Regions from separate parts of the Comamonas sp. 14P8.1.4 genome, predicted to be linked through region 3. Evidence: predicted binding sites of a transcription regulator. Region 3 holds the regulator's gene; each other region holds the start of a gene.
What was found. The regulator FNR, encoded in region 3, switches genes on or off when oxygen is low (the NO sensors DNR and NnrR bind a similar motif). The targets are predictions, from matches to a motif close to TTGATNNNNATCAA.

Region 1 (3,277 bases), on a different contig from region 3:
ACCTGGAACTGGGCGGTACCGACCAGAAGTTCAACCTGATGATGGGTCGCCATCTGCAGGCTGAATACGGTCAAGAGCAGCAGTGTGTACTCACAATGCCCTTGCTAGTGGGGCTGGACGGTGTGCACAAGATGTCCAAGTCCAAGAACAACTACATCGGTATTACCGAAGACCCCAACACCATGTTTGCCAAGGTGCTGTCGATTTCGGACGACCTGATGTGGGACTGGTACACCTTGCTGTCGTTCAAGAGCATGGCGGAGATCAACGCGCTCAAGGCCGAGATCGAGGCCGGCGGCAACCCCAAGCACGCCAAGGTGGCACTGGCCAAGGAAATCACCGCGCGCTTTCACAGTGCAGAAGCGGCCGAGGCCGCAGAGCAGGATTTCAACAACCGCGCCAAGGGTGGCATTCCTGATGACATTCCCGAAGTGAGCCTGACTGGCGCACCACTGGGCATTGGTGCGCTGCTCAAGCAAGCCAACCTGGCACCCTCGGGCAGCGAAGCCAACCGCCTGATCGACGGCGGCGGCGTGCGCATCGACGGCACGGTGATCAGCGACAAGGGCTTGAAGGTTGAAGCCGGTACCTTTGTGTTGCAAGTGGGCAAGCGCAAGTTTGCCCGTGTGACGCTGGGCTAAGCAGCAGCGCCCTCGGCACCCCAGGCTGCAGTCCTTTGCAAGGGCTGCAGCTTTTTTATGGGTCTCTAAAAAGTGAGCTGCATGCGCTGATGGTTGAATGATTTTGGTGTGTTTTGTGTCAGATCTGTTTGTTTGACCTGCGCAAGGTGCTCTCTTTTTTATGCAGTGTGCGGCAAAGCGGCTGCGCTGCCGCTTGCTGCAGGGCTTGCCATGGCGGCTTGCAGGAACGGGACATAGGCGCGGTCTTCTTCCAGGATGTGGTGCAGCAGCCAGTCTTTGAGAAAGTCCATCGCTTCGAGATCCACGTCTTCTCCGTCTTCAAAGCGCATCAGCCAGTCCATGGCTTTGGTGGTGAACTGGGCATGCTCGGCCGTATGTTCCGCGGTCTGCGGGTAGCCATAGCGCTGGAACATCACCTCTTCCTCAATGAAATGGTTGTGGGTGTAGTCCACCAGGCCCTCCAGCACCTGGGCGATGACGGCGCGCTCCGGGATGGGGTCGTTGACCACTTCATGCAGGGTGTTGATCAGGTGCACCAGGGTCTGGTGCTGCGCGTCAATGTGGGGAATGTCCAGCATGAGCGCGCTGGACCACGGCATAAAGGTCATGAACGTTCCTTTCTGGTGGGTGAGTGAATGGCGTTACAGCATGCAGAAAGGGCCGCCGGTCTCCAATGGGGACGCGCAGCGGTTGCTGGTGATGTCTGATCAAAATCAAACCCGGCAAAGGGAGGTGTCGTGTGCTGCCCACGGCAGCGGATGCGCGGTCTTGCTTGGCAGACCCGCAGAGCGCGGGATAATCACCCGCTGTAGCGCCAGCGTTGGCTGGCCCCAACACTGGTTTTTTTATGTCTCAGAACGCACTTCCTCTTGATATCGTCGTCATGGCTGCCGGCAAGGGCACCCGCATGAAAAGCCGCACCCCCAAGGTGCTGCAGAAACTGGCGGGGCGTGCACTGCTGCAGCATGTGCTGGATACGGCGGCGCAGTTGCAGGCCCGCTCGGCCGTGGTGATTACCGGCCACGGTGCGCAAGAGGTGGAGACGGCCATTGCCCAGGGCCGCAGCGCCCAGGCGCTGGAGCTGAAATTTGTGCGCCAGGAGCCCCAGCTGGGCACTGGCCACGCCGTGCAGCAGGCGGTGCCTGCGCTGGCCGATGACGGCATGGTCATCGTGCTTTCGGGCGATGTGCCACTGACGCAGGCGCAAACGCTGCAGGATCTGGTGTCGGCGGCAGACAACCGCCGCATGGCGCTGCTGACCGTGACTTTGGACAACCCCACGGGCTACGGCCGCATCGTGCGCAATGCGCAGGGAACGGTGCAACGCATCGTGGAGCAAAAAGATGCGAATGATGCCGAGCGCGCCATCACCGAGATTTACAGCGGCATCATGGCCGTGCCTGCCAAGCAGCTGTCGCAATGGCTGTCCCAACTGAACAACAACAACGCCCAGGGCGAGTACTACCTGACCGACATCGTCGCCATGGCGGTGGCCGATGGTGTGGATGTGGTGGCCCACCGCATCACCGATGCGGTGCAGGTGGCGGGCGTGAACAGCCCGCTGCAGCTGGCGGAGCTGGAGCGGGCCCACCAGCAGCGCCAGGCGCTGGTGCTGATGGAACAGGGCATTCGCCTGGCCGATCCGGCCCGTTTTGATGTGCGCGACGATGTGCGTGGCAACGCCGCGCAACTGCTGTGCGCACAGGATGTGGAAATTGATGTCGGTTGCATCTTCACCGGCAAGGTTGAGTTGGGTGAGGGCGTGCACATTGGCGCGTACTGCCACATCAGCAACGCCGTGATTGCCGCAGGCGCAGTCATTCACTCGTTCACGCACATCGATGGTGAAAAACTGGGTGCCAGCGTGGGCGAAGGCGCACTGATTGGCCCGTTTGCCCGCTTGCGTCCTGGCGCGCAGCTGGGCAAGGAAGTTCACATCGGCAACTTTGTCGAGGTGAAGAATTCCACCCTGGCCGATGGTGCCAAGGCCAACCATCTGGCGTACCTGGGCGATGCCACGGTGGGTGAGCGCGTGAATTACGGCGCGGGTTCGATCACTGCCAACTACGACGGTGCCAACAAGCACCGCACCGTGATTGAGGCCGATGTGCATGTGGGCAGCAACTGCGTGCTGGTGGCCCCTGTCACGCTGGGTGCCGGTGGCACGGTGGGCGGTGGCTCCACCATCACCAAGAGCACCGAGCCCGGCGCTTTGAGCGTGGCGCGCGGCAAGCAGGTGTCGATTGCCAATTGGCAGCGCCCTGCCAAGCAAGCTAAGGCCTGAAGCGCCAGTGACGCAGCCCATGTCCATGTCCACCCCGGTGCCTGCAACGCTCGAAGCCGCCCAGGCGCTGATCGCGCAGCAGCAGATAGAAATTGCCCGCTTGCACAGTGCGCACGAAGCATGGATGCGCGCCGTTGCGCATGACTTGCGTGCACCGCTGCGGCATGTGGTGTCTTTTGCGCCCTTGCTCCAAGAGTCGGTGCAGGCGCTGGTCGCGGCAGCGCCGCAGGCGACAGAGGCGGCCGAAGACGCCCATGAGTTTGTGACCACCATGGAGCAATCGGCTCGCAAGATGAGCGCGATGCTGGATGGTCTGGCCCATATTTCACGCGCCGCACGTGCTCCTTTGCAC
Region 2 (3,277 bases), on a different contig from region 3:
AACGAAGCCACGATCAGCGCATTGGTACACAACGAAGTCCAGATGAACACAGGCATCTTCATCAGATTCATGCCAGGTGCACGCATCTTGATGATGGTGACGATCAGGTTAATACCCGACAGCGTCGTACCCACACCTGACAGCTGCAACGCCCAGATGTAGTAATCCAAGCCCACACCCGGATTCTGGTGCCCCAGGTTAGACAGTGCCAACCAGCCCGAAGTCGAGAACTCACCCAGGAACAACGACACCATCACCAGCACAGCGCCGGTAGCCGTCATCCAGAACGAGAAGTTGTTCAGGAAGGGGAAGGAAACGTCACGTGCACCGATTTGCAGTGGAACCACGTAGTTCATGAAACCCGTGACCAAAGGCATGGCCACAAAGAAAATCATGATCACGCCGTGCGCCGTGAAAATCTGGTCGTAGTGATGGGGAGGCAAATAACCCAAGTTATCGCCAAAGGCCATGGCCTGCTGGATACGCATCATCACCGCGTCAGCAAAGCCACGCAGCAGCATGACGATACCGAGGATGACATACATGATGCCGATCTTCTTGTGGTCGATCGAGCAAATCCAGTCACGCCACAGAGGCGCCCAGAGCTTGAACTTGGTCAGTGCGGCAAACACCACCAGACCGCCGAGCACCACGGCGAGAAAAGTCCACAACACGATGGGCTCATGCGCCATCGGTATGGAGTCCCAGGTGATCCGCCCAATGAGCGGATCATGGGGCATTGTTGTTGGTTCAGACATATCGAGTCTCTTGCTAAATGGCCGAAAAGCGGGCCGCAGCCTGCTTTCCTTCCGTCAACTGCTTACTGCTGTGCCAAAGAACGTTGGTCCATCAGGGCCACGACTTGGTCAGCGTTTTCGACAGAACACACATCTTCAGGCAGGTTCAAACCCACCGCCTTCATGTAGGCAGCGCCGCCAGCAGCGTCGATGGCCATCATGTGGTGCATGCACATTTTTCCTTCTTCCACGCATCGGTTCAGAACGCGGTCGTACAAGCCGTCTTGTACGGAGGAGAAGCGTGTCACGGGGTGACGTTCGCTAGGCTTGACCAGGTCCAAATAGCTGTCGCGGTTCAGCGGAGCATTGGTATCCTTGGCCTTTTGTACCCAGGCGTCAAAGCCTTCGTTGCTCAGGCCATGGAACTTGAAAGTCATGCCAGAGAAACCAGCACCGCTGTAGTGCGAGTTCAAGCCCTTGAAGACGCCTTCGCGGTTGATCACGGCATTCAACTCGGTCTGCATGCCAGGCATGGCATAGATCATGCCGGCCAGATCAGGCACGTAGAACGCGCTCATGGTGTGTGTCGAGGTCAACGAGAAGTGAATCGGACGATCCACAGGCGCGGCCAGCTCATTCACCGTCGCAATACCTTGCTCGGGATAAATGAACATCCATTTCCAGTCCATGGCAACGACTTGCACTTCCAGGGGCTTCACGTTGGCATCCAACGCTTTGCTCTCGGAGATACGGTCCAGCGGACGGTAAGGGTCGAGCTTGTGAGTGCCGATCCATGTCAGAGCGCCAAGCGCAATGATGATGATCAGCGGCACACTCCAGATGACCAGCTCAAGAGCGGTCGAGTGGTGCCACTCGGGGTCATACTCGGCTTCGGTATTCGACTGGCGATACTTCCAGGCGAACAACAGAGTCAGCAGAATCACGGGAACGATGATGATCAGCATCAACAAGGTGGCTGTAACCACCAAGTCGCCTTGCTGAGCAGCAATGTCCCCTGCGGGATTAAGCACGACAGCCTTGCTGCAACCGGTAAGGGTCGCAAGTAAAGCAGCCGCAGCGAGCCAGGCTGGCCCGCGGGTTTCCGTGGATGTAGGCATGCTGTTAACGCGAAAAAACGCGCGTTGTTAGGTGTAAACGCGGATTACTAAACCAGCTGAATTTACTCTTCTCCCCCATCTTCTTCCTGCCCCCCACTGGTCAACGCAGTGCCGCGTGATGTCTTTACGTAGGAAAGTACCCCCCCAAACTGTCAATAGACCTCCATCAAAGAATGTCTAAATCCTTGATTTTTCAGGACATACTGAAATAAGAAAAACCTCTTGATAAATGTCAAGTGGACCCCCATATCGGGGCATTCCAGCCACAGTGAACACCACGCTTTAACCGTGGTCTTTGCTACTTTTATGTAGCTCAGACATCCCAACAAACCCTTTTCCTACAGCGCAGACGGATAAATCACGCTTGTTGACATCCATCAAGCCGCGTACAAGTGGTGCATTGTTTTCGAGGAGGCATGCACCTATGAATGGCTTTGCACACACCCACAACCCCATGGGCGCCGGTTCTGTGAACCCGCAACAGGCAGAGGCAAAACACCGCGAAAACATCACCCCCGGTGAGATCGCCGCTGGCGTCATCATTGGCCGAGCCTCGGAGTACTTTGACTTCTTTGTCTTCGGCATTGCCTGTGTGTTGGTGTTTCCCTATGTGTATTTCCCCTTCCTTTCCACACTGGAAGGCATGCTGGCGGCATTTGCCGTCTTCGCGCTGGCATTCATTGCGCGACCGATCGGCACCCTGCTCGGCATGGAAATACAGCGCCGCTGGAGCATGGCCGCCAAGCTCACCATTGCGCTGTTTCTGCTCGGCAGTGCAACCGTGGGCATTGCACTGCTTCCCAGCTACGAAAGCATTGGCCCTCAAGCCATCTGGTGGTTGGTCGGCCTGCGGATCGCGCAGGGACTGGCCGTCGGTGGCTCGTGGGAAGGCCTGCCCTCTCTGCTGGCGCTGAACGCACCCAAGGAAAAACGCGGCTGGTGGGCCATGATTGGCCAGTTGGGCGCCCCCATCGGGTTCGTGGTGGCCGCTTCAGTCTTTGCGTACATCTACAACCAACTGCCCCATGACGAGTTCATCAGTTGGGGCTGGCGCTATCCCTTCTGCGTCGCTTTTGCGATCAATGTGGTGGCACTGTTTGCCCGCCTGCGTCTGGTGGCTGACGAGGAATACACCAACCAGTTCAAAAACATGGAGCTGACCCCTTCCGCACCCTTTGAGATGTCACGCAGCGGCGAAGGCCGCAATGTGCTGCTCGGTGCCTTGGCGGCGCTGGCCAGTTTTGCCTTGTTCCACCTGGTCACGGTATTCCCTCTGTCGTGGATGACCCTCTACGGCGACGCATCGGTTACGCAAATCCTGTGGATGCAGGTGCTGGGCGCACTGCTGGCATGTGGCGCCATCGTGTTGTCTGGCTGGATGGCGGACAAATTTGGGCGACGCAACACCCTGGGCTCCATGGC
Region 3 (3,277 bases):
ACCTATGTGGTCACGGTCAAGGGGCTGCAGGGCATTGAGGTGGCGGAAGCTACGGCTGTTGCGGTAGATGCAGCGCAGACGCGTGGGGTTGCGGTGCGGGTGCAGATCCCATATGGGTCTGCGCAGGCGGGCTCACACCCGATCGAGTTCGAGATCACGGCGCAAAGCGGCCAGGGTCACGTGCTGGAGAAGTCGGTGTTTATCGTGCCGCGCTAAAAGCGGTGCATGGTGTGTGGAAGGCGTAGCCCTTGCACACCCTGTTTGATTCAAAGAGAGTTTGGTATGTCTCAGATTGCAAAGAAGCTGGAAAAGAAGTCGGGCCCCTGGTGGAAATACGGGCACGTATGGCTGGTGCTGGCAGGCCCTGCGATTGTCGTGGTGGCCGGTGTGACAACGGCCATGATTGCCATGCGCGGTGCAGATCCGGTGGTCGATGAGAACTACTACCAAAAGGGGCTGCATATCAATCAGGAGCTGCGACATGCCGAAAAAAGCCTGGCCCCAGCCGGTGCGGCACGCAACCATGCCACCACGCCGGATGCAGACTTGCCTGATCTTTCACCCAAGTAAAACGGGTGCTTCACTATCAGTAGCTGCTAGCGCTTGGTATGCAATGGCTTGAGGATTGAATCCATTTCAAATCATTGCTTGATAAGCGCTTGCAGCTATTGTTTTTATTGAGTGTTTCTCCCACACACCAGCCAAAGGATCGATGTTCACAATAGGTACAGACTTCATGCGAAGGAGGGTGTATGTGGACACGTCGTTTAATGTGGATTCTGTGGCCTGCCTTCTTGGCGGCCGGTGTGATGGAAATGCTGGTGTTTGCCGCCTTTGATCCGCAAGACATGTTGTGGCTGGGGCAGGGTGTGCAGCTGTCCCGCACGGCCATTTACACCTTGGCATTTTTTGCATTCTGGGCCGTGTTTGCGGCGGCGGGTTATCTGACGGTGCTGCTGTCCATGTCTGCCGCTGAGGTGAATGCACAGCCCTCTGCACTGTGAAGTGAAGCGCCTGGCCGCATAAGTCGCCTGCGCTGGCGCTGCGCCGCTGGTTAGCCTGAACGTTGGCCATAAAAAAACCTCCCTGGCGAAAGCGGGGAGGTTTTTTTTGATGGTGGGTAGCGCTTATTTATTGCATTCGTGCTGGCTGTTGACCAGACGTTGCAGGGCCGCCGTATCCAGAATGCGCACGTGGCGCTGTTTGACTTCCACCATGCCTTCTTCCACAAACTTGGAGAACGTGCGGCTGACGGTCTCCAGCTTCAGGCCCAGGTAGCTGCCGATTTCTTCACGCGTCATGCGCAGCACCAGCTCAGAAGACGAGAAACCGCGGGCATGCAGGCGTTGCACCAGGTTCAAAATGAAGGCAGCCAAGCGCTCTTCGGCGCGCATGCTGCCCAGCAGCAGCATCACGCTGTGCTCACGCACAATTTCGCGGCTCATGACTTTGTGCACATGGCTTTGCAGTGCGGTCACTTCGCGCGAGATTTCTTCCAGACCATCGAAAGGCATCACGCACACTTCCGCGTCTTCCAGTGCGACGGCGTCACAGGTGTGGTGGTCATTGACAATGCCATCCAAACCAATGATTTCGCCGGCCATCTGGAAACCGGTCACTTGATCGCGACCATCTTCTGTGGCGACGCAGGTCTTGAAAAAACCGGTTCGAATGGCGTAGAGCGATGTGAATGCTTCTCCATTGCGAAACAGCGTTGCTCCGCGTTTGACTTTGCGGCGCGTGGCCACAATGTCATCAATGCGCTGCAGCTGCTGCTCATTCAGGCCTACGGGCATGCAGAGTTCGCGCAGATTGCAGTTGGAGCAGGTAACTTTGATGGTTGGAGGAGTCATGTACTCAAAAGCCCGGGGTCTTGGAGAGATCAAAGGCTTGTGCGGTTAAAGATCAGAAAAAAGAAACTATCGAATTGCTCGCAGTTGCTATGAATGATGTAAGTTAAATTGTGACATCGCTTGTACAGCAACCTCTTGATGCACGTCAAGGATGAAGGTGGCCAATTGTTGCAAAGTCCTGTCATCAAGGAAGAACTTCATGACAGTTGTCACCCCCGAGCTCTTGCGTCGCTATGACGTGCCAGGTCCACGCTACACGTCCTACCCCACAGCGGATAGGTTTGTGGAGGCGTTTGGCGATAGTGACTATATCTTGGCCCTCAAGCAGCGCAAAGTGGCCGCTGCGGCCAAGCAGCCGATGTCGCTGTATGTGCACATCCCGTTTTGCGATTCGCTGTGCTACTACTGCGCCTGCAACAAGATCATTACCAAGCACCATGAGCGTGCGGTCACCTATATGCGCTATCTGGAGCGTGAGGTGGATCTGCACCTGCAGCATTGCGGTCGTGGCCAGGCGGTGAGCCAGTTCCACGTCGGTGGTGGGACACCAACCTTTCTGACCGATGATGAATTGCGCGCGCTGTGGGGCATGCTGCGCGAGCGCTTTCAGTTTGACCCTGCGGGGGAGTATTCGATTGAAGTCGACCCACGCACTGTCACGCGAGAGCGACTGGCGGTACTCAAGGAAATCGGCTTTAACCGCCTGAGCTTTGGCGTGCAGGACTTTGATCCCGAGGTGCAAAAAGCCGTGCACCGCGAGCAGCCCGCAGAGCAGGTGTTTGATTTGGTGGCGGCTTCGCGCGAGCTGGGTTTTGAGTCGATCAACGTTGACCTGATCTACGGACTGCCCAAGCAAAATCCGGAATCGTTCGCGCGCACGCTGCAGCAGGTGGCGCAGTTGCGGCCCGATCGCATTGCGCTGTATGCCTATGCACATTTGCCAGAACGCTTCAAGCCTCAGCGGCGCATCTTGCAGGCCGATTTGCCATCCGCGCCCGACAAGGTGGGTATGTTGTCGGCCGCGATTGAGAGCTTTATGGCTGCGGGTTACGTCTATGTGGGCATGGATCACTTTGCCCTGCCGGAGGATGCATTGGCAGTGGCCAAGCGCCAAGGGCGTTTGCACCGCAATTTCCAGGGCTACAGCACGCAACCCGATTGCGACCTGATTGCGCTGGGCGTGTCTGCGATTGGCCGTGTGGCAGCAACGTACAGCCAAAATGCAAAAACGCTGGAAGAGTATTACGACCTGTTGGACCAAGGGCGCTTGCCCGTGGTGCGTGGTTTGGCCTTGTCACGGGACGACACCATTCGCCGCGCGGTGATCATGACCATCATGTGCCAAGGCGAGGTGTTCTATGAGTCCATCAACAGTGCGTGGCTCATCGATTTCAAAAAATATTTTGCAGCAGAAATTGAGGCGC

Region 1: the regulator FNR is predicted to act here: its motif matches at 1,345-1,358, upstream of AC27VO_RS01235 (bacteriohemerythrin).
Region 2: the regulator FNR is predicted to act here: its motif matches at 2,078-2,091, upstream of cyoA (ubiquinol oxidase subunit II).

What each region holds. Positions count from the first base shown of each region.
Region 1 covers NZ_JBYOKN010000001.1:255,276-258,552, forward strand. The annotation lists gene tyrS (tyrosine--tRNA ligase) at 1-641, shown strand, start outside; gene AC27VO_RS01235 (bacteriohemerythrin) at 800-1,249, opposite strand; gene glmU (bifunctional UDP-N-acetylglucosamine diphosphorylase/glucosamine-1-phosphate N-acetyltransferase GlmU) at 1,489-2,925, shown strand; gene AC27VO_RS01245 (sensor histidine kinase) at 2,945-3,277, shown strand, end outside.
Region 2 covers NZ_JBYOKN010000010.1:53,597-56,873, reverse strand. The annotation lists gene cyoB (cytochrome o ubiquinol oxidase subunit I) at 1-758, opposite strand, end outside; gene cyoA (ubiquinol oxidase subunit II) at 821-1,855, opposite strand; gene AC27VO_RS13615 (MFS transporter) at 2,280-3,277, shown strand, end outside.
Region 3 covers NZ_JBYOKN010000004.1:74,488-77,764, forward strand. The annotation lists gene ccoG (cytochrome c oxidase accessory protein CcoG) at 1-216, shown strand, start outside; gene AC27VO_RS09620 (FixH family protein) at 283-570, shown strand; gene AC27VO_RS09625 (hypothetical protein) at 753-1,004, shown strand; gene fnr (fumarate/nitrate reduction transcriptional regulator Fnr) at 1,128-1,853, opposite strand; gene hemN (oxygen-independent coproporphyrinogen III oxidase) at 2,053-3,277, shown strand, end outside.